DNA from 2 places in the Caballeronia sp. LZ065 genome. Region 2 is predicted to be linked to the other one. Evidence: predicted binding sites of a transcription regulator. Region 2 holds the regulator's gene; the other holds the start of a gene.
The links. Region 2 encodes FliA, which starts transcription of late flagellar genes. Its sites were predicted from a motif close to CTAAAGTTTNNNNNNNNNNNGCCGNTA; they were not measured.

Region 1 (15,511 bases), 300 kb from region 2:
CCTGCTTGGCTAAGTTCGTTTCATGCGCCGACGGCGTCGATCAATGCCATCTCGCGGCTCGTCATGAGCTTCTCGATATCCATCAGGATGAGCATGCGGCCCTCGACGGTGCCGAGGCCCGTCAGGTATTCGGTGGCCAGCGTGCCGCCGAATTCCGGCGCGGGCATCACCTGTTCGGGCGAGAGCGTGAGCACGTCGGACACGCCGTCCACCACCATGCCCACCACGCGATGCGCGACGTTCAGGATGATCACGACAGTCTGGTTGTCGTAGTCGACCCGGCCGAGATTGAACTTGATGCGCATGTCGACGATCGGCACGATGATGCCGCGCAGGTTGATCACGCCCTTGATGAACGCGGGCGCGTTGGCGATGCGCGTGACGTTGTCGTAGCCGCGGATCTCCTGCACCTTGAGAATGTCGATGCCGTATTCCTCGGCGCCGAGCGTGAAGACGAGGAATTCCTGTCCGGCGGCTTCGGCCTGTTGCGCGTCGCGGCGCGTAACGCTCGACGGCGCTGCGTTGATCGATTGAATGTCTGCCACGAGAGCTCCCTGTGTCTTTCGTCTGGTCGGGTAGTGTTAATGTGCGTGCGCGGCGTGCTGGACGCGCGACTCGCGATTGAGCGCGGCCACGTCGACGATCAGCGCAACGCTGCCGTCGCCGAGGATGGTCGCCGCGGAAATGCCGTGCACCTTGCGGTAATTCGTTTCGAGGTTCTTGACCACCACCTGCTGCTGACCGACGAGTTCGTCGATGAGCATCGCGAAGCGGCGCCCTTCCGTCTGCATGATGGTGACGATGCCCTGGGTCGGTTCGGTGCGCGCGCCTTCGACATCGAAGACACTGTGCAGCGCGACCAGCGGCAGGTATTCGCCGCGCACGCGCACCACGCGCTCGCCGTTGGCGACCGTGTAGATGTCCTCGGCCACCGGTTGCAGCGACTCCATCACGAAGTTGAGCGGCAGGATGAAGATCTCGTTGCCGACCTTGACCGACATGCCGTCGAGGATCGCGAGCGTGAGCGGCAGCACGATCTTCGTCGTCGTGCCCGCGCCCTGGCGCGAGCTGATCTCGACGTGACCGCCCATCGACTGGATGTTGCGCTTGACCACATCCATGCCGACACCGCGCCCGGAGATGTCCGTCACTTGTTCTGCAGTCGAGAAGCCCGGCATGAAGATGAGTTGCCAGACTTCTTCGTCGCTTATCGACTCGGACACCTGCATGCCCTGCTTCTGCGCCTTCGCGAGAATCTTGTCGCGGCGCAGGCCGGCGCCGTCGTCGCTCACTTCGATCACGATGTTGCCGCCGTGATGCGCCGCCGACAGCACGAGCTGGCCGGTCGCGGACTTGCCCGCCGCACGGCGCGCTTCCATGGTTTCGATGCCATGGTCGAGCGAGTTGCGCACGAGGTGCGTGAGCGGATCGATGATGCGTTCGATCAGGCTCTTGTCGAGTTCGGTCGCCTGACCGAACGTGACGAGTTCCACTTCCTTGCCGAGCTTGCCGGCGATGTCGCGCACGAGGCGCGGGAAGCGGCTGAATACGTAATCCATCGGCATCATGCGGATGGACATGACGGCCTCTTGCAGGTCGCGCGCGTTGCGCTCGAGCTGCGCCATGCCGTTGAACAGACGGTCGTGCAAGGCGGGATCGAACGTGCTGGTGGTTTCCGCAAGCATGGCCTGCGTAATCACGAGTTCGCCCACCAGGTTGATGAGCTGATCGACCTTCTCCACACCGACGCGAATCGAGCTGCCTTCCGCCGATGCGGCGGCTTGCGGCCGAGCCTTTTTCTCGGCGTCGCCCGTTGCGGCCCTGGACGGCTGGGCGGCGGGCTGCCCCGCCGCCGTCGCCGCTTCTTGTTGTACTGCTTCGTGAGCGGCCACGGATGCAGGCGACGGTTCCGCCTGCGATTGCTTCTGCTCTTCCTGTAGCGTGGGTTGCATCGCTTCTGGCGCCGCCGCTGCCGGCTGCGCCTCGATGGCTTGCGCCGCGCCGTCGCCCCGGCCGATCGTGATCTGTGTTTCATCGATCACGAAGCAGCACACGGCGACGATGTCGTCGGCGGGAACGTCCGAGTCGAGCCATACGACGTACTCGGCTTCCGCCTTCTGTTCCCCGACGATGCTTCCCAGATTTCCCAACTCCTCGATCAGAGTCGTCAGGTCCTTCTCGCCCACCCCCCGTAGCGTAATTTTCAGGTGGGGTCCAACTTCCGCGCGCGGCGCGCCGGTGTGTCCCGGCGTCGCTTCAGCGACGGTTCCTGCATGCGTGACGGCGTTGCTGCTGTCGGCGAGTTCGAACGCGCCGTCCCAGTTGCCGTTGTCTTCGAGAATGTCCATGGCCTGCGCGAGCACGTGCGCGGGCGGTGCGTTCGGGCCGTCGTATGCCGGCGCGAGCGGCGCCGCGGCCTCGTTGTGCCCGACGCCCGGCAGCGCGGGCGGTTCGATGTGCGCCGCTACCGGCGCTACGTTGGCTTCCGCGCTCTCGGTCTTCAGGCGTTCGAGCTTCGCGCAGATCGCGGCCGCCGCGGCGGCATCGGGCTCCTCACTCGCGCGATAGGCAGCGAGCTGGTCGGAGAGCACGTCCTTGGTCGCCAGGAAGGTGTCGATCATGTCGCGGCGCAGGACCAGCTCGTTGTTGCGCGCGCGGTCCAGCAGCGATTCGAGAATGTGCGTGGTTTCGGTGAGCGCGGTGAAGCCGAAGGTCGCCGCGCCGCCCTTGATGGAGTGCGCCGCGCGGAAAATCGCCGCGAGGTCTTCGGGATCCGGATTCGCGATGTCGAGAACGAGCAGCAGTTGCTCCATCTGCGCGAGCAGTTCATCGGCTTCGTCAAAGAACGTCTGATAGAACTGGGTAATGTCGAGTGTCATGCTTGAGTCACCGCTGGAATGCTGTTCAATCGGCGCCGTGCTGCGCGCATTTCTATGCCGTTTTTTGCGACGTTTTCAGTGCTGCGCGTCTTCCGAAAGCGCCGCGACCAGTTCGGTCAGCAAGTCCGGATCGAGCGGCTTCTCGATCCAGCCCGTCGCGCCCGCGCTGCGCGCCGCGTTCTTGAACGGTTCGCCGTCTTCGGTCGTGAGCACCAGGATTGGCGTCGCACGGTACGCGTGGTTCGCGCGCAAAGCCATGATGAGATCGAGCCCGCTCTTGCCCGGCATGTGATGGTCGGTCAGGACGAGATCGAAGCGCTCGGCGAGCGCCCATTCCAGCCCTTCGTCGCCGTCGGACGCGACCGTCACTTCGTAGCCGGCTACCGCCAGCGTCGCCGAGATGATTTGCCGCATCGCGGCCGAGTCATCGATTGCCAGAATGTTCTTGATCATGTTTGTCTCTTGCCGTTGCCGTGATGACGGTCGAAACGGGTCCGGTCTTGAGGCTGATTTTTCGAGGGCTGCTGTTTCGCGGGCCAATGCGCTCAATGCGCCGCGCTCTTCGCCCTGATGCCCGGAATTAACTGCCCGAGCGTCGCCGGCGCGCCGTTCGCGTCCGCGCCGTTGTCGAGCGTCGCGCCCGCGCCGCCGTCGTCGCGCAGCATCGCCAGTTCCGTCTTGTGATTGAGCACGATGACGCTGATGCGCCGGTTCTCCGGATCGAACGGATCCTTCTTGTTCAGATTCTGCGTGGATGCGAGACCGAGCACGCGCATCACCTTGATTTCGTCCATCCCGCCCGCGACCAGCTCGCGACGCGATGCGTTCGCGCGGTCCGCCGACAGTTCCCAGTTGCTGTAGCCCTTCTCGCCGCCCGCGTATTTCACGGCGTCGGTATGGCCCTGCACGACGATGCGGTTCGGCACGTCGTTCAGCGTCCGGCCGATCTCGCGCAGGATGTCGCGCATGTAGGGCTGCACGGCGTTGCTGGAGAGCGCGAACATCGGGCGCTTCTGCGTATCGACAATTTCAATGCGCAAGCCCTGCTGCGTCGCTTCGATGCGGATCTGCTGCTTGAACTGGCGCAAGGTCGGATTGGCTTCGATGGCGGCCATCAGCTTGACCTGAAGATCGTGCAGACGCGCCTGCTCGCGGCGTTCGAGTTCGCCTTGCGCGGCCTTCAGCAGTTCCTCGTCGGTCGTGGACGACGCGCGCTGCGCCAGCCGCGTGCTGCCGTCCGAGCGGCGCGCGGCGCCCGGCTCTTCGCTGGAGATATCGCGGCCGCCGCCCATCAGGATGCTGTCGTCCATGCCGACGGTCTTGCCGCCGACCATCGCCGCCTTGAGCGGCATGTTGAAGTATTCGGCGATGCCGCGGCGCTGCACGGGCGAGGTCGAGGAAAGCAGCCACATGAGCAGGAAGAACGCCATCATCGCGGTCATGAAGTCCGCGTAAGCGAGTTTCCAGGCGCCGCCGTGATGACCCTTGGCACTCTTGCCAACGACGCGCTTGATGAAAATGGGACGTTCGCTGTCGTTGCTCATGGCTGAGTCCTGACCGATGGATCGTGCGCGAAGCGTCGCATCACTTCGCCTTGACCCGGCGCACGTGTTCCTCGAGTTCGGAGAACGACGGACGTTCGGTCGAGAACAGCACCTTGCGGCCGAACTCCACCGCGATGGCGGGCGCGTAGCCGTTCAGGCTCGCGAGGATCGTGACCTTGATGCACTGGAACATCTTGGTCTGCTCGGCCACGCGCTGCTCGGCCACGTTGGCGAGCGGCCCGATGAAACCGTAGGAAAGGAGAATGCCGAGGAAGGTACCGACCAGCGCCTGCGCGATCATCTCGCCGAGGATGGCGGGCGGCTGATCGGCCGAGGCCATCGTGTGCACGACGCCCATCACCGCCGCGACGATGCCGAACGCCGGCATCGCGTCGCCGACCTTGGTCAGCGCGTGCGCGGGCGCTTCGCCCTCGACGTGATGCGTTTCGATTTCCTCATCCATGAGGCTTTCGATCTCGAACGCATTCATGTTGCCGCTGACCATCAGACGCAGGTAGTCGGTCAGGAATTCGACGATGTGGTGATCCGCGAGAATCTGCGGATACTGGCTGAAGACCGGGCTCTTGGACGGATCCTCGATGTCGCCCTCGAGCGCGAGCGTGCCTTCCTTGCGGGCCTTCGCGAGCAGCACGTAGAGCAGGCCCATCAGCTCCATATACATGCCCTTGTTGTACTTCGCGCCCTTGAAGAGCGTCGGAAGGACCTGGATCGTCGCCTTGATGGTCTTGACGTTGTTGCCGAGGATGAACGCGCCGACGCCCGCGCCCACGATCATCAGGATCTCGACCGGCTGCATCAGCGCGCCGAGGTGTCCGCCTTCGATGGCATAGCCGCCGAACACGGACAGCAATGTCACGAGCGCTCCAACAAAAATCAGCACAGTCGAGTCCTCACGTTTTTGATGCGGTAAGACCGCCGTTAGGTGGTTTACGGCACTCGACTGGAAAACTTTGATGGCGCGTCAGGGCAGCCGGCAAACGTTGAAACCCACGCCGCAGAACGGGCGCGGGCCGGGTGCGGCGTCAGGCCGCAAGACTCCGCGCGGGTTCCGCAGCAGCGGCCGCTGCCTGGATCTTGCGCGTCTTGCCGGCGCGCGACGGCGGCTGGCACAGGCCGCAGACATAGCCCGCGCGCAGTTCGTATGCATGCGCGACGAAGCGTCCGCCGCAGCGGGTGCACGCGTTGGTCTGGAGCATGCCGGATTCGAAATAACGCACCAGGGTCCACGCGCGCGTGAGCGAGAGCACGGGTTCGTCGCCATACAGGGCGGCGTGTTCGAGATAAAGCCGGTAACTCTTCACGATCGCCTGGATCGTACTCTGCGCGCCGTCGGCGCCACCGTGTTCATCGATGAAACGGTAGATGCCGTGGAACAGCGACGAATGGATGTTCGGCTGCCAGGTCATGAACCAGTCGGTCGAGAACGGCAGCATGCCCTTCGGCGGCGACGCGCCCTTCAGCTCCTTGTAGAGCTTGATGAGCCGGTCGCGCGACAGGCTCGTCTCGGCTTCGAGCAGTTGCAGGCGCGCGCCGAGCTCGATGAGTTCGATCGCGAGCGTGATCTCGCGGACTTCCGCCACTACGCTTCGGGTTGCCATCGGCCGTTCGCTTCGTGCGTCAGCCGATCTGCGCGACAGGACTGTCGGCCAGCAGGATCGCCGCGTGCGCCTGCGTGAGCGCCGCGCTCTTGTCCTTGTCGGCCAGCGACGAAAGAATGGTGTGATCGTCGAAGCGGAAACGGCACAGCAGATGGCTCGACGATGCCACCTTCACGGCCTGCGCGAGCGTAAGCGAGGACAGCACCTGTGCCACTTGCTCGGACAGGCCGAGCCGGTACATCGCCGAGACGCGGTCTTCCTGCAGAAGACGCTGGGCGAGAAGCACATACGACAGATTCACCTCGCGGATTTCCACGAGCGTACTCGTAGCGCTGTTCGTCATCTTTTTCCCCGAATCGTTACGTGGCTGGTCAGGCCGGCGGGGTAACGTTTGCTCGGTTCGCAACAGTCGCGGCGAAACCGGCCCCGCACGTGTTCTCTTGTGCCAGACGATTGTCGCCGATGCTCGAAGGCGCCGCTGTCGGAGAACGTGTCCGAAGCATCGCAGGATTTCAAGGAGGTTTTGTGTAGGAATTCTTCCTACACGGCGCGAAAACGGGCCGTGACGCACCCGTGGATGCAAGAACCGGATATCGGCAGCTATTCGTCTGACTTAATGGACATCTGGCGAGTTTATTCGGTGTGAAGTTGTGCCAGCGGCGCCCGAAAGCCGGGTTCAGCGTTCGGGAACGCGACGTGCTACACACTGCCGCGCGGTCATTTTCCAGATGTGTGATTCGTCTACATTGCTGACAACACTGCAATTTCTGACTTCGTAACAGCGTTTGTTTCGTGCTGTAACAACGATAAGCGATTGAAAAATGACGTGAAATGCCGCTCTCGATCCTGATAATGAGCAGTAAGGGATAACCCGGTCGCGATGTAATCTTCATCTCCGGGCCGATCTCGGGCGGCGTCTTACCTGCGCGGCCCGCCCGAAATGGCATGTGTTGAGCGCTCGACCGGAGCGTGACTGCGATGCCTTAAATGACGCCTTAACCGGCATGGGTCCTGAGCCTGACGCGAAAGCGCCCGCTCCGCCCGAAACAGGAGAGTCACGTTATGCGAATCGCACAAATTGCACCGTTGCACGAAGCAGTACCCCCGAAGTTCTACGGCGGCACTGAGCGGGTGGTGTCCTACCTGACCGACGCACTCGTCGATCTGGGTCACGACGTCACCTTGTTCGCCAGCGGCGATTCGCAAACCAAGGCGACTCTGGAAGCCGCATGGCCGCGCGCCCTGCGTCTGGATCCGACGATCCGCGACGCCCTCGCGCCGCATATGCTGCTGCTCGAAACCGTCCGCCGCCGTGCGCACGAGTTCGACGTACTGCATTTCCACCTTGACTACATGCCGTTCCCGCTGTTCACGCAGCTGGATACGCCGTTCGTGACGACGCTGCATGGCCGTCTCGACCTGCCGGAGCTGCAACCGATCTTCAACACGTTCACGAAGGCGAACGTGATTTCGATCTCCGACAACCAGCGCGGACCGCTGCCGCAGGCCAACTGGCTGAACACCGTGTATCACGGCCTGCCGAACGAACTGCTGACGCCGCAGCAGCACAAGAAGCCGGAGTACCTGGCTTTCCTCGGCCGCATCTGCCCGGAAAAGCGTGCCGATCTGGCCATCAAGATCGCGGCGCAAAGCGGCCTGCCGCTGAAGATTGCCGCCAAGGTGGACAAGGTCGACCAGGAGTATTTCAAGACCACGATCGAGCCGCTGCTGTCGCATGCGGACGTCGAGTTCATCGGCGAGATCAACGAGGCGCAAAAGCCGGATTTCCTGTCGGGCGCAAAGGCCCTGCTGTTCCCGATCGACTGGAACGAGCCGTTCGGTCTGGTGATGATCGAATCGATGGCCTGCGGCACGCCGGTGATCGCGTTCAATCGCGGTTCGGTGCCCGAGGTGATCGATCATGGCGTGACCGGCTTCATCTGCGAGGACGTGCAGGGTGCCGTGGGTGCGTTGCAGCGTCTTGACGAACTCTCGCGCACCGAGATTCGCGCGCAGTTCGAACGCCGCTTCAGCGCGCAGACGATGGCGCAGAATTACGTCGACAGCTATACCGCCATGCTCCAGGCCGCCAAGCGCCCGGTGCTGCGCCAGGTTGCCGTCGGCTAAGCAGCCTTCCCATCCAGGCGGTCTTCGATGACCGCAGCAAGAGCCGCCCTTTGGGGCGGCTTTTTTTTCGTCTGGTGTTTGCTGAGAGCGTTACGCACGAACAATCCTAAAATTCTTCATGACGTCGTGAATACGCCGAATAACCGATCAATTTTGACAATTTGCAAAAGAAAGCGCGCTTAAACTGCGCTCGACGCGCTCATTAAGTGCTCTTTTCGAAACAGCGGCAATTCACATTTCACGAAGGCGGAAACATGAATTTATCGAAACGTCTCGGGGCCGAAATCTTCGGCACGTTCTGGCTCATCCTGGGCGGCTGTGGAAGCGCCGTGCTTGCCGCCGCCTTCCCCGAGCTCGGCATCGGATTCGCGGGTGTCGCACTGGCATTCGGTCTCACCGTGCTGACCATGGCTTATGCCATCGGCCATGTGTCCGGCTGCCATCTGAATCCAGCGGTGAGCATCGGCCTGGCAACGGCGGGGCGTTTTCCCGTGCGCGACCTCGTGCCATATATCGTTGCGCAGGTGATTGGCGCGACATTGGGGGCGTGGGTTCTCTACCTGATCGCGATCGGCAACCCGAGTTTCGATTTCACGTTGAGCGGCTTTGCCGCCAACGGCTTCGGCGAGCACTCGCCGGGACACTTCACGATGGTCGCCGCGCTGATCTGCGAGATCGCCATGACCTTCTTCTTCGTCTTCGTGATCCTCGGCGCCACCGACGAACGGGCGCCGAAAGGCTTCGCGCCGCTCGCCATTGGCCTCTGCCTGACGCTCATCCACCTGGCCTCGATTCCGGTGACCAATACCTCAGTCAATCCCGCACGCTCGACGAGCCAGGCACTCTTCGTCGGCGGCTGGGCGCTGGATCAGTTGTGGCTGTTCTGGATTGCGCCGATCGTGGGCGCAATCATCGCCGGCCTGGTCTATCCCTCGCTTACGCGTCAGGCATCCCGGCAAGATCCTCTCGAGGTACACAGCGGCGCGAGCACGATAGGGTTTCCGCTCGCCGAGACCGCCCGCGAGGCCGAATGACGGGCTGTGTGCCGAGTTGTTTGCCGAGCGTATTGATGCGCCTGTTGACGTCGAACGATTAAACCGGCGCGATAAATGTAATGCTGAATTACGAAGCATGCTTATGATTCGTCGCGCCGTTGAGTTCCATCTGCGGACCGCATGCGTGTGAGGCCCATCTGACGGGACTCACACGCGTGCGCTCCGAATCTCCGCGTTTCTTTTTCTCCTTACTGGCCCTTGCATACGGTAACAAGTCGTCGAAGCGTGTAAGACGCTGCGCCCGTACATTGGACTCATGCGACATACACGTCGCCTTCAAGGAGAAACACAATGAAGCGCATCGTCACTCACATGCTCGTCGTCGCCGGTCTTGCCATGGGTGCAGTCGGCGCAGCTCAGGCTCACAGCGACCTGCACATCGGCGTGTCGCTCGGCGGGCCCGCTTATGTGGCACCGGCTCCCGTTTATGTTCGCCCGGCTGCGCCGGCCTACCGTGCGCCGTACTACCGTCATGAAGCGCCGCGCTGGCACGACGGCCGCGACCGGGGCCATTGGAATCGCACCGGCTGGGATCATCGCGGCTATGGCAACAACTGGGGACATCGCGGCTAAGTACGCGTGACCCGCTCGCGGGAGACCACTCAAGAGCGACGGGCGGCTGGATCACACCAGCCGCCCGTTTTGCGTTGCGCGTTTCGTTCAGTCCGGCGTGTGCTCAGGCGGCGCCAGTTCGTCACGAATCTCGAACAGCTTGCGCAATTGATGCGCAACCCCCGCCTCGAAATTGTTGCCGACGCGCGGCACATCGGGCAGCCGCTTGATGAGGTCAGGATTGGCGTTGTTCATCATGAACGGATGCCCTGCGGTCTCGAGCAGATCGATGTCGTTCATGTTGTCGCCGAATGCAATGCACTGCGACGGATCGACGTCGAGCCGTTCCAGCACGAAACGCAGCGCGCGGCCCTTCGAGACGTCGGAGGTCATGACTTCGAGACAATCCGGCAACGAATACGTGACATACAGCGAGTCTCCAAACTCGCGCTCCAGACTCGCCGCGGTTTCTTTGAGATCTTCCGGCTCGCCGATGTACAACACTTTCGCGATGTTCTCGCCGTCGTGTTCGCGCAGGTCCATCACTTCGTATTTGAATCCCGAATCCTGATGGAAGACCAGCAGTTCGGGCGCATGACGGTCGATCAGCCAGGCGTCGTCGGCGAACAGATTGACGATGACGCGCCCATGCGCGCCCGCGAGCTCCGGTTGCACGAGGCGTCGCACGGCGGCCGGGTCGAGGTCGCGCGAATAGATGCGCTGATCGCCCGGCGCATGCACGCGCGCACCGTTCGACGTAATCAGATACGCGTCGACGCCAAGCACGTCGCGAATGCCGGCGACATCGCGATAATGCCGTCCCGTCGCGATGACAATGGGCACGCCGCGCGCCGCGAGCGTGCGCACGGTTTCGGCGGTGAAGGGGTCGAGCTGATGGTCGCTGTTGAGAAGCGTGCCGTCGAGATCGGTAGCGATGGCCGAGTACATGCCTGCCTTGGTCGTAGGCTCAGGCGCCGGGTGCGCTGCGTACGCGATGCGCGCGCCCTGCGTGGAGCGATGAGCGGAGGGAACCTGCCGCGAAGTGCGCCATTTTATCGTGCCGGGTCCGCGACTTCTTCGGACCCGGCTGCCGCCCGGCGTGCCAGTTCGAGCGCGCCCGCTGCCGAATCGGCACGCGGCGCGCGCATCCGCTTGCGCAACCCAACCGGCACGAACGGTTCGTACGGAACGGCGAGCCCGCCACACAAGGCAATGGGCAAGGCGCCGTGCGGGTCGAGCGCAGCCACGAGCGTTTCGATCTCCTGGGCCGCCTGCTGGAGCAACCGTGTGGCGACGGGGTGATCGCGGAAGGCGAAGACGGTGGGCGCGAGCGTGGCGTAAGCGGTTTGATTGGCGTTGCAGAGCCACACGACGAGACTGTCCCGATCCGTCGCGCCGGTTAGGGCGAGCAATTCACGGGACCAGCCGTCTTCGGCCGCCCGGCCGTCGAGCACGCGCTGCAGATGAACCACCGCGCGCAGCCCGAGCCAGGCCCCACTGGCCTCGTCGCCGCTCGGGAAGCCGTAGCCGCCGGCGATGCGGCATACCCCGGCCTCGTCCAGCGAAGCCGCGATGCTGCCCGTGCCCAACGCGACGATCACGCCGGGTTCACCGCCATGTGCGCCGACCACCGTGGTGCAGGCGTCGCTCTCGACGCGCAACGCGCGCACTTCGGGCGCGGCCGCGAGGAAGGCGGCCAGCCAGTCGGCGTTGTTCACGCCGGCGAGGCCGCAGCCGAGCGCGCAGGCACGCCAGTCGAACGGCAGCGCCGCGCTGGCGAACGCGCGGCGACACGCGTCCTCGATGGATTGCCACGCGCGCTCGACGCCAAGCCCGAGGCCCGACGGTCCGCCGCTGGAACGTGCAAGCTCGACGCCCTGCGCGTTTGCGAGAATCACGCGCGTTCCGCTACCGCCGCCGTCAATGCCGAGCAGAAAAGTGTCCGTTGCCGCGAAGGAAGTCATGGTCGAAATGGATTTCATGGACGCCAGCTTACCGGCCGCGGCGGCCTGCGCCAATTAGCCGAATGGACGAGGTGGCGGGACAGGCACGTTCCGCTATGCTGACGCGACCTTGATGACCACCGGGAACCGCACATGGCAGACACTCAACTGGCCCGCTGCGCGTGGGCAACCACCGACGCGATGATCGACTACCACGACCATGAGTGGGGCGTGCCGTCCCACGACGACCAGCATCTGTTCGAGATGCTGGTGCTCGAAGGCGCGCAGGCGGGGCTGTCCTGGTCGACCATCCTCAACAAGCGCGAGGGTTACCGCGCCTTGTTCGCGCATTTCGACATCGGCCGCGTGGCGCGCTTCACGGACCAGGACGTCGCGCGGCTCGTGCAGGACGCGCGCATCGTGCGCAATCGCGCGAAGGTTGCGTCGGCGGTGCTCAACGCGCGCGCGGTCCAGCAGATTCAGCAAGAGCACGGCTCGTTCGCGAACTTCGTCTGGTCGTTTGTTGGCGGCGTCACCATCGATACCCCGCGCGACGCGAAGCATCCCACGCCCGCATCGACGGCCGAGTCGGATGCCCTGAGCCGCGCCCTCAAGCAGTACGGCTGCAAGTTCGTTGGTACGACCATCTGTTATGCCTTCATGCAGGCGACCGGCATGGTCAACGATCACGCAGCCGGATGCATTGCCCGAACCGCTGCCAAGACCAAACGCAAGGGCGCCTCGCCAAGGTCGAAGTGAAGGTCTGCGAGTGCGGAGAGTTTTAGTTTTTTGGCCACTTTTTCGAGTGCGATGCCTCTTGCTAGGGAAAGTCCTGATATAGGCGTGTTTTTTTGCAGTGAAGCACGCGCGAAACCCCGAACAGCAAGGCTTTTGACCGGGTTTTCCGCACTGCACGAACGTACGGTACGTGTAAAAATGGCGTCCTCGCGTGCGCTGGCGCACCTTTTTACCGGACCGAACCGTTATAAAGACGGTGTACGGATCGTTCATCGAGTGTCGAAATCCGACGCGAGCACACAGGGCGAAAGTGAGACCGAACGCCCAGGCCGGGAAAAGTGCCGTGCTCGAAGCAGTAACCGGAAGGCATCAGCGTTTTTTGATGTTGCTGAACATCGCAACAACGCTGCCGTTCCGGAGCAGCAGGTGCAGGTTCTCGAATTCAAACGCATGGCCGCTGCGCAGGGGCGCAGGGGAGAAGATCATGAAAAGCTTGAACTTCCTGACCCATCAGGAGATTTTCAACAGCGCCGTCCAGCATCTGTTCCTGCAGGGACAAGCCGCATTGCTCCCGCATGGCGGCGGCGCCTATCGCGGCTACTGCGGCGGATGCCCTGTCGGCCGTTTCATCAAGCCGCGCGACTACGTCACCGCGATGGAAGGCGTGCCCATCCGCTACATCGCAAAGCCACCCGAGCATGTGCCGGCCTACATGGATGTCGGCGTCGCGGCGCTCAAGCGCGCCCTGCTCCGCGCGCGCATCAACGTGTTCGATCCCAATACCGTCGAATTGCTTTCTTGCCTGCAAAACGTGCATGACGTCTTCGGCAAGTGGGAATGGCGCGAACGTCTCTCGTCGATCGCGCGTCAGTTCGGGCTTTCTGCCGAACTTCTTAAAACGGCTGCTTGAGTACGGTAGGTGCTGTGATGTTGAGTCCGATGAAGATGTTGAGCCCCAAGGACATTTACGAACGCGTCAGCACGCATCTGCTGACCCAGCGCGCGGTGTCCGAAGACGACAACGGTTCCTGCCGCCTGCGCAGCCCGGACGGCCGCAAGTGCGCGATTGGTTCGCTCGTGCGTGACGATCTGTACGAAGCGGCGCTGGAAGGCGTCGGCATTTCTTACTATCGGCATGCGCAGGACGGCGAGCTGATGCGCGCGCTCTACGCGTCGAATGTGAACGCCTACGATCCCAACATCATCGATCTGCTGATCGAACTCGAACAGGTTCACGACGACGCCGACGTGGAAGAGTGGCCGCATCTGCTGGCGGCGCTCGGCAAGCGTCACGCGTTCGTCTGACGCCGGTTTCTCTCACACAAAGCAAAACGGCGGTGCGCCCTCACGGGTCGCACCGCCGTTTTGCCATGCAAGCCGAGGACGACACTCCCCGGCTTGCACGCGATGCTTAGTGCATCTTCTTCGGCAGCATCTGGCTGCGCAGGCGCTTGCGCAGACGCGCGACAGCGGCTGCCTTCTTGCGCTTGCGCGCGGTGGTCGGCTTTTCGTACGACTGGCGCTCGCGCAGTTCGGCGATGGTGCCGTTGCGCTCGATGGTGCGGCGGAAACGCCGAATCGCGACATCGAACGGCTCGTTTTCTTTGAGGACGATAGTGGTCATGTAAATCCTGGTTTGCTAAACGTATTTCTAAGCGCGCGACGATGAAACCGCCGCGCCCCGGCACTCCGATCGTCCACCGGACGCGGCACTGGATGACACCAGACAGCGCGGCGCAACGGACACGAGCAAAGCGGCCACGGAGGCCGGAACAGAGAGAGTTGGGATTCAGCCGCCGAAGCGGCATGCGCATTCGAAAGAACGACGTGAACGCGCGATTCGGAGCCGTTCGCCGCCGGATGTTGACAGTGTCGCTGTGGACGTTGTCATTCGGAAGCGAAGGCAGAAAATCGGGCACATTTCTCGATTCGGGCGCGATGTTACCAGAACAGCGCGCCGCTGCCAACACCTCGAGCCGCCCAACTCCTTGATGTGACAGATTATTTCTGCCACGCACTGGCTTCGTCGAGGAGCCTGACGTCTTCGCTCGACAAGACAAGGCGCGTCGCGGCCGCGAGGCTTTCCAGTTGTGCGACGGACGTGGCGCTCGCGATCGGCGCCGTGATGCCCGGACGCGCAATGAGCCACGCGAGCGCGATCGTCGCAGGCGTCGTGTCGTTGCGCTTCGCGACTTCGTCGAGTGCATCGAGGATCTTCAGGCCGCGTGCGTCCAGATATTTCTCGACGCGCGAGCCGCGCGCCTTGTTCTGCGTGTCCGCCTTAGAACGGTACTTGCCCGACAGAAAGCCGCTCGCCAGCGCGTAGTAAGGCACGACCGCCACCTTGTGCTTCTCCACGACCGGTTCGAGAGCAGTCTCATAGGCTTCGCGATCGTAAAGGTTGTATTCGGGCTGAAGGATCTGATAGCTCGGCAAGCCCGAGTCCTTCGCGATCTTCAAGGCTTCTTCCAGACGCTCGCCGGTGTAATTCGACGCGCCGATCACCCTGACCTTTCCCGCCTGGATCAGCTTCTGATAGGCGTTGAGCGTCTCGTCGAGCGAGGTGGCTTCGTCGTCGTGATGCGAGAAATAGACATCGATGTAATCGGTCTTCAGCCGCCGGAGCGAATCGTCGACGGCTGCGGCGATGTTCGCGGCCGTCAGCCCCGGGCGCGTGCTGAGCTTGCCCACTTTCGTCGCGAGCACGATCTTGCGGCGCTTGCCGCTCTCCTTGAACCACTTGCCGATGATCGTCTCGGATTCACCGCCCTGATGACCTTCGACCCAGGCGGAATAAACATCGGCGGTATCGATGAAATTAAGTCCGTGATCGACGAATGCGTCGAGGATGGAAAACGACGTGCGTTCGTCGGCGGTCCAGCCAAATACATTGCCGCCAAATACTAAAGGCGCGACTTTCAAATCCGATATACCGACATTACGTGTCTGCATGAATGCTCCGAATCCGCGTGGAAGAGGGACTGAAAAGCATACGCGTGATTCGGAAGGCTTGCTGGGCGGGCCTTCGAAGGCTTTCGACACTATTCGTTACAC
Region 2 (15,511 bases):
TGCGCATTCCCGACCGCGCCACGCGCGACGCGCTGATCCGCGACAAGATCAGCAAAGGCGACTGGAAGTCGCACATGGGTCAGGCGCCGTCGCTGTTCGTGAACGCCGCCACATGGGGCCTCATGATCACCGGCAAGCTGGTGACGACCAACAGCGAAACGGGCCTGTCGTCCGCGTTGACGCGCCTCATCGGCCGGGGCGGCGAGCCGCTGATCCGCAAGGGCGTCGACATGGCGATGCGCCTGATGGGCGAGCAGTTCGTCACCGGCGAGACCATTTCCGAGGCGCTGGCGAACAGCCGCAAGTTCGAGGCGCGCGGTTTCCGCTACTCGTACGACATGCTCGGCGAAGCCGCGACGACCGAGGAAGACGCGCTGCGTTACTACGCGTCCTACGAGCAGGCCATCCATGCGATCGGCAAGGCGGCCGGCGGGCGTGGCATCTACGAGGGCCCGGGCATCTCGATCAAGCTTTCCGCGCTGCATCCGCGCTACTCGCGCGCCCAGCAGGAACGCACGATGAACGAGCTGCTGCCGCGCGTGCGTTCGCTGGCGCAACTCGCGCGTCGCTATGACATCGGCCTGAACATCGACGCGGAAGAAGCCGACCGTCTCGAACTCTCGCTGGATCTGCTCGAAGCGCTGTGTTTCGATCCGGAACTCGCGGGCTGGAACGGCATCGGCTTCGTCGTGCAGGGTTATCAGAAGCGCTGTCCGTTCGTGATCGACTATCTGGTCGATCTCGCCCGCCGCAGCCGCCATCGCCTGATGATCCGCCTCGTGAAGGGCGCGTACTGGGATACGGAAATCAAGCGTGCCCAGGTGGACGGCCTCGAAGGCTATCCGGTCTACACGCGCAAGATCTACACGGACATCTCGTATCTCGCGTGCGCGAAGAAGCTGCTGGCCGCGCCCGACGCGGTCTATCCGCAGTTCGCGACGCACAACGCATTCACGCTGTCGGCGATCTATCACCTCGCCGGCCAGAACTACTATCCTGGCCAGTACGAGTTCCAGTGCCTGCACGGCATGGGCGAGCCGCTGTATGAAGAAGTCACCGGCCGCGACAAGCTCAATCGTCCGTGCCGCGTGTATGCGCCGGTCGGCACGCATGAAACGCTGCTCGCGTATCTCGTGCGGCGTCTGCTCGAAAACGGCGCGAACACGTCGTTCGTGAACCGCATCGCCGACGAAACGATTCCGGTGAAGGATCTCGTCCAGGATCCGATCGACGAAGCGCAGAAGCTCGTGCCGCTCGGCGCGCCGCACGCGAAGATTCCGCTGCCGCGCCATCTCTACGGCGACGAGCGTCCCAATTCGATGGGCCTCGATCTGTCGAACGAACATCGGCTGGCGTCGCTGTCGTCGGCGCTGCTGGCGAGCGCGAATCATCCGTGGCGCGCGCAGCCGATGCTCGAAGGCGCAGCGGCCGACGACGCGGCCAACGGCGTCGCCCGCGACGTGCGCAATCCGTCGGATCTGCGCGATCTCGTCGGCACGGTCGTCGAGGCTTTGCCTGAACAGGTGAGCGCGGCCATTGCCAACGCCGTCGCCGCTGCGCCCATCTGGCAGGCGACGCCGGTCGAAGACCGCGCGGACTGCCTGACCCGCGCCGCCGACCTGCTCGAAGCGCAGATGCACACGCTGATGGGCCTCATCATTCGCGAGGCGGGCAAGTCGCTGCCGAACGCGATTGCCGAGATTCGCGAAGCTGTCGATTTTCTGCGTTACTACGCCGCGCAGATCCGTGGCGAGTTCTCGAACGATACGCATCGTCCGCTCGGTCCGGTCGTGTGTATCAGCCCGTGGAACTTCCCGCTCGCGATCTTCATGGGACAGGTCGCCGCCGCGCTCGCGGCCGGCAATCCGGTGCTCGCGAAGCCGGCGGAACAGACGCCGCTGATCGCCGCGCAAGCCGTGCGCATCCTGCGCGAGGCCGGCGTGCCGGCGGGCGCGGTGCAACTGCTGCCGGGCAATGGTGAAACGGTGGGCGCGGCGCTGGTCGCTGATCCGCGCACCCGCGCCGTGATGTTCACCGGCTCGACCGAAGTCGCGCGCCTGATCAACAAGACGCTTTCCGAGCGCCTCGATCCGGACGGCCGCCCGATTCCGCTGATCGCCGAAACCGGCGGCCAGAATGCGATGATCGTCGATTCGTCCGCGCTCGCGGAGCAGGTGGTGGCGGACGTGCTGCAGTCGTCGTTCGATTCGGCCGGCCAGCGCTGTTCGGCGCTGCGCGTGCTGTGCCTGCAGGACGACATCGCCGACCGCACGCTCGAGATGCTCACGGGCGCGATGAACCAGCTGGCGGTGGGCAATCCGGACCGGCTCTCGGCGGACGTCGGCCCGGTCATCGACACGGACGCGAAACGCGGCATCGACGCGCACGTCGTCGCGATGCGCGAGAAAGGCCGCAACGTCGTGCAGCTGCCGATGCCGGATCACTGCGCGCAAGGCACCTTCGTGCCGCCGACGCTGATCGAACTGGAGAACATCGACGAGTTGAAGCGCGAAGTGTTCGGCCCGGTGCTCCATGTGGTTCGCTACCGCCGATCGAACCTTGATAAACTCCTCGACCAAATTCGCGCGACCGGCTATGGCCTGACGCTGGGCATCCATACGCGCATCGACGAAACCATCGCGCATGTCATTTCGCGGGCGCACGTGGGCAACATCTACGTGAACCGCAATGTGATCGGCGCCGTGGTCGGCGTGCAGCCGTTCGGCGGCGAAGGTTTGTCGGGAACAGGTCCGAAGGCGGGTGGCGCGCTGTACTTGCAGCGCCTGCTGGCCAAGCGCCCGGGCGGCTTGCCGAAGTCGCTGGAAAGCGCGCTGACCGTTGATCCTTCCGCGACGAAGGACACGCCGGCCGCGGCGCTCACCGCATTGCGCGACTGGGCGATCGGCGAGCGCGATCCGCACACGGCCGCGCGTTGCGACGGTTATCTGCAGCATGTGATGGCGGGCGCGACAGCGGTGCTGACCGGCCCGACGGGCGAGCGCAACACCTACACGCTCGGCGCGCGCGGCACGGTGCTGTGCGTGGCGGCGACGCAGAGCGGCGCGCGCGCCCAGTTCGCGGCGGTGCTCGCGACCGGCAATCGTGCGTTGTTCAGCGGATCGGCGGGCGAGCAACTGGCGGCGTCGCTGCCGGCGGCGCTCAAGCCGTATGCGCAGGTTCGCCGGGCGGCGGAAGACTTCGACGCCGTGCTGTTCGAAGGCGACAGCGATGAACTGCTGTCGCTCGTGAAGGAAGTCGCGAAGCGTCCGGGACCGATCGTATCGGTGCAGGGCGTGGCTGCGGGAGCGTTCGCCGACGCGGGCCACGACGGCGAAGACTATGCGCTCGAACGTCTGCTGACGGAACGCTCGGTGAGCGTGAACACGGCGGCGGCAGGCGGCAATGCCAATTTGATGACGATCGGCTGAGTTACCCCTCGGACGTTCTGATCAGGAACATTCAAACAAGCGGCAGCAGGCACGGTGATCCCGGCACGCGCTGCCATCCACACTGGAACCAGGAGAAGCTATGAAGCACACGATGACCAAGCTGGCGGCAGCCATGACGCTCGCCGGCCTGTTCGCGGGGACGGCAGCCGCGCAGACGGCGGAAGACGTGAAAGTGGGTTATGCGGGTCCGCTGACGGGCGCGCAGGCGCACTACGGCAAGGACATGCAGAACGGCATCACGCTCGCGGTGGAAGATTTCAACGCGACGAAGCCGGTGATCGGCGGCAAGCCGGTTCGCATCGTTCTGGAATCCGCTGACGACCAGGCCGACCCGCGCACCGGCACGACGGTCGCGCAGCGCCTCGTGGACGATGGCATCAAGGGCATGCTGGGCCACTTCAACTCGGGCACGACGATCCCGGCCTCGCGCATCTATGCGAACGCGGGCATTCCCGAGATCGCCATGGCGACGGCGCCGGAGTACACCACGCAGGGCTTCAAGACGGCGTTCCGCATGATGACCTCGGACACGCAGCAGGGCTCGGTCGCGGGTGAGTTCGCGGTGAAGAACCTGAAGGTCAAGAAGATTGCGATCGTCGATGACCGCACGGCCTACGGCCAGGGTCTCGCCGACCAGTTCGAGAAGGCGGCGAAGGCGGCGGGCGGCACGATCGTCGACCGTGAATTCACGAACGACAAGGCCGTGGACTTCAAGGCGATCCTGACCAAGATCAAGTCGATGAACCCGGACCTCGTGTACTACGGCGGCGCGGATTCGCAAGCCGGCCCGATGGTCAAGCAAATGAAGACGCTCGGCCTGCGCGCGCCGCTGATGGCGGGCGAAATGGTGAAGACCGACACCTTCATCAAGATCTCGGGTGATGCGGCCGACGGCACGGTGGCCTCGCTTGCCGGCCTGCCGATGGACCAAATGCCGGGCGGCGCGGACTACGAAGCGAAGTACAAGAAGCGCTTCAACGAAGACGTGCAGACCTACTCGCCGTACGCCTACGACGGCGCGATGGCGATGTTCACTGCAATGAAGGCGGCCAACTCGACGGATCCGGCCAAGTACCTGCCGTTCCTCGCGAAGACCGACATGCAGGGCGTGACGGCGAAGCACCTGCAATACGACTCGAAGGGCGATCTGAAGAACGGCGGCATCACGCTGTACAAGGTCGTCGGCGGCAAGTGGACGACGCTGCAGAGCGTGGGCGGGAAGTAAGCGCGCCAGCTTTTGCGGTTGATGTTTTGAGTGAAAGCCCCGTGATTCAGGTCACGGGGCTTTTTCTTTTTCGGGACCGCGCTTGTTGCCTGTCACCATCGCCCCGATGAGATTCTCCCGCGTCCATACACTCATCAGCACGGCCGCAAGAACATGCACGCAGACGCACACTTCCACCGCGACCGCGAGCCAGCTGTGAAGCTCCTGCGGCCAGTCTTCGCCCCAGAAGGCATCGAGCCGCATGATCCAGCCGGATAGCGCCAGCGCGAGAATCAGGCACCACAGCGTGAGCGCCATCAACGCGCCGAGCGGATTGTGCGAGAGATGGTGCATCGGCTGACCGGCGGCCAGCGAACGCAGATACTCGACGAGATGCATACACGTAGGCCACCACGCGGAAAAGCGCGCGTGCCGCGAGCCGATGAAGCCCCACACGATGCGCGCGGCGACCAGCCCCGCCGCGCCATACCCGAGCAGCCTATGAATGGAATCGGTCGGACCGAACAGGTTCCAGAGGACGATGCCCGCGACGGCCCAGTGCGTGAGCCGTACCCAGATGTCCCAGACTTTCGTGGGCCAGGTCACGGGCGGAGACATGACGCTTATTCCACTTCCGACTTCACGACCGCGAGCGTCTTCGTGTCGTAATAGATCTCGACCTTCTTGCCGTTCTTGTCGTGACCGTAGATCTCATAGCAGTTGCCATCGACCTTGAACTTGCGGATCTTGTAGCCTTCGGCCTCGAGCTTCGCCTTCGCGTCGGACTCCTTCATCCACTCGCTTTTCGGATGCGCCGTGCAATCCGCCTTCGCGAAGGCCGCACCCGACAATCCCATTGCCAACGACAACGCCAGAATCTTCAGCATGACTTACTCCCGGTGGTTTCGGACCGGCTACTCTAGCGCCACCGGAAGCGCGCCGCAAGCAGACTGAAAGTTTGTCCGCTAACGCTTGCCTTGCTGGCGAATGTGTTCGAGCGTCGCGCCGGGGGTGCTCTGTTCCGCCGGAACGCGGATTTCGATCACGGCAGGCAGGCCGGAACGTTGCGCGCGCTCGAACGCGGGCATGAACTGGCTGGTCGTTTCGACGAGTTCGCCATGCGCGCCGAAGGCCCGCGCGTAGGCGGCGAAGTCGGGGTTGGTCAGTCCCGTTCCGTGCACGCGGTTCGGATAGTGCCGTTCCTGATGCATGCGGATCGTTCCGTACTGGCCGTTGTTCACGACGATGAAAATCACCGGCAATGCATATTGCATGGCCGTGGCCAGCTCGTGGCTCGACATCATGAAGCAGCCGTCGCCCGCGAAGGCGATCACCGTGCGCTCCGGATACAGCGACTTCGCGGCGATCGCGGCCGGCACGCCGTAGCCCATCGCGCCGCTGGTGGGCGCGACCTGCGAGCGAAACTGCCGATACGAATAATGCCGATGCAGCCACGTCGCATAGTTGCCGGCGCCGTTGGTGAGAATGGCGTCGGCGGGAAGGGTGTGTGCGAGCTGGCGCATGATCTCGCCGAGCTGAACATCGCCGAGCATCGGGCGCGGCTCGCGCCAGTCGAGATACGCGGCATGTGCCGCTTCCGCCTCGCCGGCCCACGCGATGGAACGCGGCGGCGGCAGTGCGGCGAGCATCGCCGCGATTTCCGGCATGCCCGAGACGATCGGCAAATCCGCGTGGTAGACGCGCCCGAGTTCCTCCGCACCCTGATGAACGTGAATCAGCGTCTGTTTCGGCTTCGGGATGTCGAGCAGCGCATAACCGCCCGTCGTCGATTCGCCCATGCGCGGGCCGAGCACGAAGAGCACGTCGGCGTCACGCACGCGCGCGGCAAGCGCCGGGTTGATGCCGAGACCGACATCGCCGGCGTAGTTCGGATGCTCGTTCGACAGCGTGTCCTGATAACGAAATGCGCAGCCCACCGGCAACTGCCATTGCTCGACGAAGCGCGCGAAGTCCTGCGTGGCGTCTTCCGTCCAGCCGCTGCCGCCCGCGATCACGAACGGCTTCCGCGCGTTGCCGAGCAACTCGCGCAGGCGCTCCATCTGGGCCGGCGCGGGCGCGGCCGCCACGCGCTGGTAGCGCGGCAACGGCGGGATGGCGGCAAGCGTCTCGGTCAGCATGTCTTCCGGCAACGCGAGCACGACCGGCCCGGGACGCCCGGCCGTCGCGACGTGAAACGCGTGACTCAGATATTCCGGCACGCGGCGCGGGTCGTCGATCTGCGCGACCCACTTCGCCATCTGCCCGAACATGCGCCGGTAGTCGATCTCCTGGAAGGCCTCGCGGTCCATGTGATCGCGCGCGCATTGGCCGATGAGCAGCAGCATCGGCGTCGAATCCTGAAACGCGGTGTGTACGCCGATCGACGCATGCGTGGCGCCCGGCCCGCGCGTGACGATCGCCACGCCCGGACGTCCGGTCAACTTGCCGACCGCCTCAGCCATGTTCGCCGCGCCGGCCTCGTGGCGGCAGACGATGGTCTGGATCTGCGCGGTTTCGTCGTGCAGCGCATCGAGCACCGCGAGGAAGCTTTCGCCGGGCACGCAGAACACGCGCTCGACGCCGTGATGGACGAGCGCATCGACGACGAGACGGGCGCCGGTCGTCTGGCTTTCGGGCGAAGCGGGAGAAGCGGGCGAAGCAGCGGAAGCGGCGGACGTCATGCGATGAAGTCTCCTTGAAGGGTCCGGAAACGCCTCGGCGCGATGCCGGAGAGGAGCCGGACGATGAGCGACGTGCCCTCCAGCTTACGCGTTCGGGCGCGGCTTCGGCCACGCGCCGTCCGGGAATATTTGCCGGCGGCGGGCGTGCAGTCTTCTTGGCCCCGAGGCGTCCATCAGCCGAAATACCCCTTTTTCCCACCCTTTATCCAGCGATGGGCCCAAGGGGAACTTCGCAATAATGGCTTCACTGAAAAGCGGGACCGGCAAGCAGGCAGACCGGTTCGCTCGCAACGATCGCCGTATCACACCTCATCGGGGGCAAGTTTGAACATTCGTAAATTCATCGGCGCGAACAGCCGTGACGCACTGCGCCAGGTTCGTGAAACGCTCGGTCCCGATGCCGTGGTGTTGTCGAATCGCACGCTGGACGACGGTTCGGTCGAAATCGTCGGGGTGGCGGACAGCGATATCGCTTCGATCTCGCCCGCCGCGAAGGAACAGGCGGTGCGTTCGGGCGGCGCGTCGCGCGCGGCGCTGGCCGCGGCGGCAGCAGCGATTCCGGTGAAGCAGCAGGCAGCCACGAACCCCTACGTGAGCGGCGACGTGTTTTCCTCCGTGTTCGGCGCGAATGCCGACGACGAAGACGACTACGCGTCCCCCGCCGACGACAGGTCCCGTACGATGGCCGACACCAACCCGTGGCTGGTCGAACACGCGAAGCGCCTGGCTCAACAGGCGTCGCTGCCGTCGAATCGCCCGCTCACGCCGTCGGCAGCGATTGCGCGTGGCATGGGCGTGCCGGTGACGACGCTGTCGCAGGCGCCGGTCGAGTCGGACGAAACGGAAGTTGCCAAGTACGCATTGCGCCAGCAGCAATCGGCGCGAGCCGAAGCGACGCAGCCGGTCAAGCAGCCCGCCACGCAGCAGAAGATCGAAACCCCCGACTGGGCGCGCGAAGCCGCGCAGGTCGCTGCCCGCCGCGCCGCGCACAAGATCAACACGAGCGCGCCGCACGCCGAGACGCCGGCGCCGAGCGCCGCGCCTGCCACGCCGGAAAGCGTCTTCGAAGGCCTGCCCGCGAATGCGGCGGCGGTCGTGACGGAAGCGATCCGGGCGCGCATGCAGCAGGTCGTCAACGACACGGTGATGAACGAACTCTCGTCGATGCGCGAGATGATGGAAGAGCACTTCGCCGGCCTGATGTGGAGCGAACGCCAGCGCCGCAACCCGACGGGCGGCGCGCTGACCAAGCGCCTGTTCTCGGCCGGTTTCTCGGCGCAGCTCGTGCGCATGGTGATGGACAACATGCCGGAGATGGAGAGTGTGGAAGGCGCGCTCGAATGGGTGCAGCAAGTCCTCGAAAGCAACATTCCGGTGATGGACAGTGAAGACGCGCTGATGGAGCGCGGCGGCGTGTTCGCGCTGATGGGCCCGACGGGCGTCGGCAAGACGACCACCACGGCGAAGCTCGCGGCGCGCTGCGTGATGCGCTTCGGCGCGAGCAAGGTTGCGCTGCTCACGACCGACAGCTACCGGATCGGCGCGCACGAGCAACTGCGCATCTTCGGCAAGATTCTGGGCGTGTCGGTGCATGCGGTGAAGGACGCCGCCGACCTGCAACTGGCGCTGTCCGAACTTCGCAACAAACACATCGTGCTGATCGACACGATCGGCATGAGCCAGCGCGACCGCATGGTTTCCGACCAGATCGCGATGCTGTGCGGTGCGGGTCATCCGGTGCAGCGCATCCTGCTGCTCAACGCGACCAGCCACGGCGACACGCTGAACGAAGTCGTGCAGGCCTACAAGAGCGCGCCGGACCAGCCGCCGCTCGCGGGCTGCATCCTGACGAAGCTCGATGAAGCCACCAATCTCGGCGGCGTGCTCGACACGGTGATCCGCTACAAGCTGCCGGTGCATTACGTCTCGACCGGACAGAAGGTGCCGGAGAACCTGTACGTCGCGACCAAGCGTTTTCTCATCAAGAGCGCGTTCTGCATTCCGCGCGACGGCTCGCCGTTCGTGCCGAACGACGAAGAAGTGCCCGCGCTGCTCTCCGCGCTGTCCGCGCGTGCCTCGACCGACATGCATGGGGTGCACTTTGGATAAGTTCGTGCTCGACCAGGCAGAAGGTCTGCGACGGCTCCTCACGCGAGCCGGCTCGCGGGTGGTGGCGGTCGTGGGCGGCCCGGCGGGAATCGGCTGTACGTCGACGGTGTTGAACCTCGGCGCGGCGCTGTCGGTGCATGGCAAGGACGTGCTCGTGATCGACGAGCACCGCAATTCGGCTTCGGCCAGCCGGCTCGCCGGCATCGAGGATGCAGCCGCGGCCGCCGCGGTGATGGCGGGCCGCAGCACGCTCGCGGAAGCTGCCGGGCGCACGCCGTTCGGTTTCTCGCTGCTTGCGGCGCCGCGTGACGAACGCATCAGCCACGACGCCGCGCAATGCCGCGCGTTGCTGGACGGTCCGGCGGACATCGTGCTGATCGACGCGCAATTGGACCGGTATGGCGCGCTCTCGTCGCTCGCGGCGCAGGCGCATGACTTTCTCGTAGTGACGCGGGTGGCCGCGTCGGCGATCACCGAGGCGTATGCGTGCATGAAGCGTCTGCACTACGCCCATGCGATCGGCCAGTTCCGCGTGCTGATCAATCACGTGCAGAACCCGGCCGATGCGGCGGTCGCGTTCGACAACCTGTCGGGCGTCGCAAGCCGGTATCTGGCTGTGTCGCTGGTGCAGGCGGGATATGTGTCCGAGGATGCGCGCGTCGCTCGGGCAAAGGAACTCTCACGCTGCGCAGTCGAAGCGTTCCCGGCTACAGCCGCGGCACGCGACTACCGCGCGATTGCAGCAGAGCTCCTCCACTGGCCGATGCGCCCCGCGCCGTATGCGCGTGCGGTGAACGGCCAGGCGGACGCGCGAATTCCGGTTGGCGACTCTGAGCAGGGCGGGCGGGAGACGGCGCATCGTGCGGCCGCGCTTCACGAACTGGCCATGAGCAGTACGGCGTCGATGTGATCAAGATAGGTGACCAAGATGTATAACGCCCAAGGCAAACTCTCACAGTCCGAAACGCTGACGAAATATGCACCGCTCGTTCGCCGGCTGGGGCTTCAGCTCGTCGCCAAGATGCCGGCGAGCGTCGATCTCGACGATCTCATCCAGGCCGGCATGATCGGCTTGTTGGATGCGGCTGGCCGCTACAAGGAAGATCAGGGCGCGCAGTTCGAAACGTATGCAAGCCAGCGGATCCGCGGCGCAATGCTCGACGAGCTGCGCGCCAACGACTGGCTGCCGCGCAGCATGCGCAAGACGTCGCGCGAGGTGGAATCGGCGGTGCACAAGGTCGAGCAGAATCTCGGCCGGTCCGCCAGCGAAACGGAAATCGCCGAGCACATGAAGATGCCGCTCGACGAATACCAGTCGATGCTGCAGGACCTGCACGGCGCGCAGCTGATCTATTACGAAGACTTTGACCGTTCCGCCGATGACGAGCCGTTCCTCGACCGCTACTGCGTCGACCGTTCGGATCCGCTGTCCGCGCTGATGGACGACAGCCTGCGCGGCGCGCTGATCGAAGCCATCGAACGGCTGCCGGAACGCGAAAAGCTGCTGATGAGCCTGTACTACGAGCGCGGCCTGAACCTGCGCGAGATCGGCGCGGTGATGGAAGTGAGCGAGTCGCGCGTGTGCCAGCTGCACAGCCAGGCGGTGGCGCGTCTGCGCACGAAGCTGCGCGAGCAGGCCTGGACCGGCGCCGAGGCTTGACGCTTGACGCTTGAACTGTGATGCATGACACGGATGGCCCGCAGCGATGCGGGTCATTTTTTTAGCCGGTTTCGAAGTCGTGGGTTTCGGCGAACACGGTCTTGCCGGCGCCCAGACTCTTCGCGCGATACATCGCACGGTCGGCGGCGCGCAGCACGGTATTCATGTCGGACTGGCGCACGATCGTCGCGCCGGACAACAGGCAGGCGCCGATGCTTGCCGACACCGAAACCTTCCGTTCCTGCACCGACGTGATCGCGGCTAGCGCAGAGTGAATGCTGTCGGCCACGGCGAGCACCGCCGACCGGTCGCGCATCTGATGGGCGAGCACCACGAATTCGTCGCCGCCGAGCCGGGCGATGGTGTCAGTCCGGCGCAGGCGGGTCTCGAGCTGTTGAGCGAAAGATTGCAGCAGCACATCGCCGACCGCGTGCCCGTAGGTGTCGTTCACTTCCTTGAAACCGTCCAGGTCGATCAGCAGCAGGGCCGTGGCGTCATCGCCGTCGTGGCCGGCGGGTGGCGCGGTCATCGCCCGGTTGACGATCTTCTCCAGCGCATAGCGATTCGACAAGCCCGTGAGCGGATCGGTGGACGCTTGGCGCGCGAGATCCAGATTGAGCTTGCCAAGCCGGTCGACTAGCACGCTCAGATACACCGATGCCCCCAGCACGCTCAGTCCCAGACCGATCGCGACCGGCAGGTTGGCATGCCACCACGGTTGTACGAGGCCGAGCGCGATCACCACGATGAGCGCCGTCGCACAGGACACCGCGAGCGTGCGCTTGCCATACCGGCATCCCGAACCGATCAGAAACCAGAACATCACCCAGATGAGCGGCAGCGCGCTGGCGCCGCCGGCCGCGAGCGCGAGTCCGAGCAAGGCTTGATCGGCGATGGTCGTGAGCGTGAGGCGCGTCCCGGACGTGGCGCTCGCGCGGCTCACGACGAGCAGCGTCATGGCGCCGTACGACACATAGAGGGCGACGAGCCGCACGACCATCGAGGCATCGTGTGACGGGCGCCACCACTCGAAGAGGCCATACGCGAGAAGCACCGCAGTTCCCATCCAGACCCGAAGCGTGGCCTGCTCCCGTTCGGGACTCCGGTGCCCGGACCCAATGAAAGCCTGGATCCGGCGTGCCGGTTGATGCGCCTGCTCCATATGAACCCCTGGATGGTGATTTCTTGCTGTTATGGTGTGCTGCTGTCTCTGTATGTGCGGCCCCGTCGCGGGAGGTGGTGTGAAGGCGTTGCATCGGGTTGCACCGTCGCGCGACCCGCTATTCTGCTACTTTTTGCGATTTCGCTGCAGGTTGGGTTGGGGCAATCGCGGTCTTGCGAATCTTCCCCATCTTCCTGCTTACGGCTGATGACAATGCACAACAACGCTTCTTCCCTGCAAGGCGAATGGCTGCCGGTCTGCAACAGCGAGGACGTGCCGGAGGGCGAGGCGCGAGGATTCCTCGTCGCGGATGAGCGCATCGTCGTGTGGCGGGACAGTCTCGATGCAGCGCATGCGTGGCGCGACGCCTGTCCGCATCGCGGGGCGCAACTGTCGCTCGGCTCGGTATCGCGCGACTGGATCACGTGTCCGTATCACGGCTGGCGATATGACATCGAGGGGCAGTGTCTGCATATCCCGTCGAATCCCGCACTGCGTCCGCCGAAACGCGCCTGTGCAACGACCTTCGTCAGCGAAGAGAAATACGGCGTTGTCTGGATGTGTTTCGGCGAGCCCGCGTATGCGCTCGATTTTTATCCGGAAGCCGATGTGCCCGGCGGGCGCCGCATCAATCTTGCGCCGCAGACGGTGAGGTCATCGGCGCCGAGAGTGGTCGAGAATTTTCTCGACATGGCCCATTTCTCTTTCGTGCATGGGGGGATTCTGGGCGAGCAGGCGCATACCGAGGTGCCCGATTACGAAGTCGTCCCGGTCGATGGCGGTCTTGAAGCGCGACAGTGCCGTTATTGGCAACCGGCCGGCATGCCGGGACAGGGCGGCGGCGCGATGATCGACTATGTGTATCGCGTCAGGCGGCCGTTGATCGCGAGTCTCACCAAGATGGCCGTGGGCGGGCAGGGCGCGCTGCACATCATGCTGGTGGCGTCGCCGGTGTCGGAGACGGAAACGCGGGCGTGGCTCGTCTCCATTCACGAAGATGACGCGACGCACAGCGATCAGGCGCTTTATGACTTCAACATGGAGATTCTGATGCAGGACACGCCGATCGTCGAATCGCAATGGCCGAAGTGCTTGCCGTTGGCGCTCGATGCAGAGCTGCATCAGAAGTGTGACCGAATGTCGGTGGCCTACCGGCGATGGCTGGCGGAGCTGGCGTTCGGGTGGGGGACGACGGGTGGGGTGTAGCGGCTGCGCTGAGAAACGACAGCGACTTGGTGCGCCCGGCTGGGATCGAACCAGCAACCCCTGCCTTCGGAGGGCAGTACTCTATCCATTGAGCTACGGGCGCATCGGCGGTGGGCTGTTGAACAAGGCAAGCGGCCCAAAGAAAGCCGGCTTCAAGGCCCACGCGAATCCGAGAGGATACCTGTTTTCCCTGACCCCGTCCATCGCGCGGCGCTGCAAACTCGATGCCCGCTCGTTCGGCCAAGCATCACACGATTCGGGTAAACGCCCGTCCGGTCACGCTGCCGCCCTGTGCCGCCGCTCGAACGTTCCGTCTATAATCGACCGAGCCTTTCCCCACGGCTTTGTCTCGGCGCCAGGTCTGAGCGCCCAGGCAATGCATGCGGTAGCTGTCACGCTGTCACTGAACCGACTCACACCAAAAAACGGGAGACGAGACAAGCATGAGCGAAGCACCCCACGGAGCCCCGATCAAGACGCCCGGTCAACTCATCGTCGCGATCATTGCGGGATTCGCCATTCCCGTCGCCATCATCATTCTGCTCGCCGTCTATGTGAACAACTCGACGCGCACCGGCGCAGGCACCGATATCGAAGCCTCGGTGAACGAGCGCATCGCGCCCGCCGCCCAGGTCGATGTCCGCGACGCCAACGCCCCGCGCGTCTACAAAACCGGCGAGGAAGTTTTCAAGGCCGTCTGCTCCGCCTGTCACGCTGCCGGCACCGCCGGCGCGCCCAAGTTTGGCGATGCCGGCGCGTGGGCGCCGCGCATCAGCGAAGGCTACGACACGCTGCTGCACAACGCGCTCAACGGCAAGGGCGCGATGCCCGCGCGCGGCGGCACGAATCCCGACGACTACAGCGACTTCGAAATCGCGCGCGCGGTCGTCTACATGGCGAACGACGGCGGCGCCAAGTTCGCGGAGCCCGCGCAACCAGCGCCGGGCGCGGCGGCGAACGCAGCAAGCGCACCGGGTGCAGCCGCACCGGCAGGCGCGAGTTCCAACGAGAACGCACAGGCCGCGGCCGCCGTCGCCGCGCTGGCTTCGGTGCCGCAGGCCGCACCGGCTCCGGCTGCCGGGGCCCAGAGCGCCGACGCCGCGCAAGCCGGCAAGGCGCTCTACGAGCAGGTCTGCCAGGCGTGTCACGCAGCAGGCGTGCTCGGTGCACCGAAGTTCGGCGACAAGGCCGCATGGACTCCGCGCCTGAAAGAGCCGATGGACACTGTCTACAACTACGCGCTGCACGGCAAGGGCGCGATGCCGCCGAAGGGCGGATCGAACGCGCCGGACGCCGATGTCAAGGCCGCCGTCGACTACATGGTGAACGCGTCGAAGTAAGAGGCCAGGCCGCAAAGCAAAAAACCCTGCGCACGCGAGTGAACTGCACCCCAAAAGTTGGACACCGGTCCAACGATTTGGGGTGTTTTTTCATGAGCAAGCACAGCGCACGATTCAAGCAAGCAGTCGTCAAAGACTATCTATGCGGCAAGCACGGCGGTTTTGCGGGGGTGTCGCAGGGTTTTTTTGAATGCACCAGATGAACCCCGGCGCGAACTCAGGTCTTCTGCAGCATCGCCTTGAGCATCGCCATCCGGTCCTTCGGCGACAGCGGCGCTTCTTCGGCAGTCGGCGGCGGCGCGTCGTCGAGCAGCATCTCGGGAATGAAGCGCGACGGTTCGCACACCACCGTCTCGCGCGCCCGCTTGCGCTTCTTGCACCAGTTCAGATGCAGACTGCGCTGCGCCCGCGTGATAGCGACGTACATCAAACGGCGTTCTTCCTCGATGCGCGCATCGTCGACCGGCGTATCTTCGTCCGAAGCGCCGCGATGCGGCATGATGCCTTCCTCGACGCCCACCAGGAACACGTGCGGATACTCCAGCCCCTTCGACGCATGCACCGTCGACAGGCGCACCGCATCCGGATCCTCTTCCTTGCCTTCGAGCATCGACATCAGCGCAACGGTCTGAATCAGTCCCAGCAGGTTCTTGCCTTCGTCGGCGAGACCGTCGGCGGTGTCGAAGCCGGTCTGCTCCGT

Region 1: a site for FliA is predicted at 5,372-5,398, ahead of motA (flagellar motor stator protein MotA). Genes of this name have one in related genera too.

What each region holds. Positions count from the first base shown of each region.
Region 1 is NZ_JARUXV010000001.1:453,933-469,443, reverse strand. It holds gene cheW (chemotaxis protein CheW) at 21-545, opposite strand; gene cheA (chemotaxis protein CheA) at 582-2,879, opposite strand; gene QCE63_RS02185 (response regulator) at 2,955-3,332, opposite strand; gene motB (flagellar motor protein MotB) at 3,425-4,423, opposite strand; gene motA (flagellar motor stator protein MotA) at 4,464-5,324, opposite strand; gene flhC (flagellar transcriptional regulator FlhC) at 5,467-6,042, opposite strand; gene flhD (flagellar transcriptional regulator FlhD) at 6,062-6,385, opposite strand; gene QCE63_RS02160 (glycosyltransferase family 4 protein) at 7,105-8,169, shown strand; gene aqpZ (aquaporin Z) at 8,424-9,203, shown strand; gene QCE63_RS02150 (hypothetical protein) at 9,516-9,797, shown strand; gene QCE63_RS02145 (Cof-type HAD-IIB family hydrolase) at 9,885-10,724, opposite strand; gene QCE63_RS02140 (BadF/BadG/BcrA/BcrD ATPase family protein) at 10,829-11,758, opposite strand; gene QCE63_RS02135 (DNA-3-methyladenine glycosylase I) at 11,873-12,478, shown strand; gene QCE63_RS02130 (hypothetical protein) at 12,942-13,367, shown strand; gene QCE63_RS02125 (hypothetical protein) at 13,397-13,762, shown strand; gene rpsU (30S ribosomal protein S21) at 13,869-14,081, opposite strand; gene QCE63_RS02115 (aldo/keto reductase) at 14,459-15,409, opposite strand.
Region 2 is NZ_JARUXV010000001.1:152,260-167,770, reverse strand. It holds gene putA (trifunctional transcriptional regulator/proline dehydrogenase/L-glutamate gamma-semialdehyde dehydrogenase) at 1-3,428, shown strand, start outside; gene QCE63_RS00810 (branched-chain amino acid ABC transporter substrate-binding protein) at 3,529-4,674, shown strand; gene QCE63_RS00805 (cytochrome b/b6 domain-containing protein) at 4,726-5,271, opposite strand; gene QCE63_RS00800 (PepSY domain-containing protein) at 5,277-5,540, opposite strand; gene QCE63_RS00795 (thiamine pyrophosphate-binding protein) at 5,619-7,334, opposite strand; gene flhF (flagellar biosynthesis protein FlhF) at 7,659-9,443, shown strand; gene QCE63_RS00785 (MinD/ParA family protein) at 9,436-10,353, shown strand; gene QCE63_RS00780 (RNA polymerase sigma factor FliA) at 10,372-11,103, shown strand; gene QCE63_RS00775 (GGDEF domain-containing protein) at 11,165-12,157, opposite strand; gene QCE63_RS00770 (aromatic ring-hydroxylating dioxygenase subunit alpha) at 12,479-13,471, shown strand; tRNA gene QCE63_RS00765 (tRNA-Arg) at 13,499-13,574, opposite strand; gene QCE63_RS00760 (c-type cytochrome) at 13,915-14,811, shown strand; gene QCE63_RS00755 (UvrD-helicase domain-containing protein) at 15,029-15,511, opposite strand, start outside.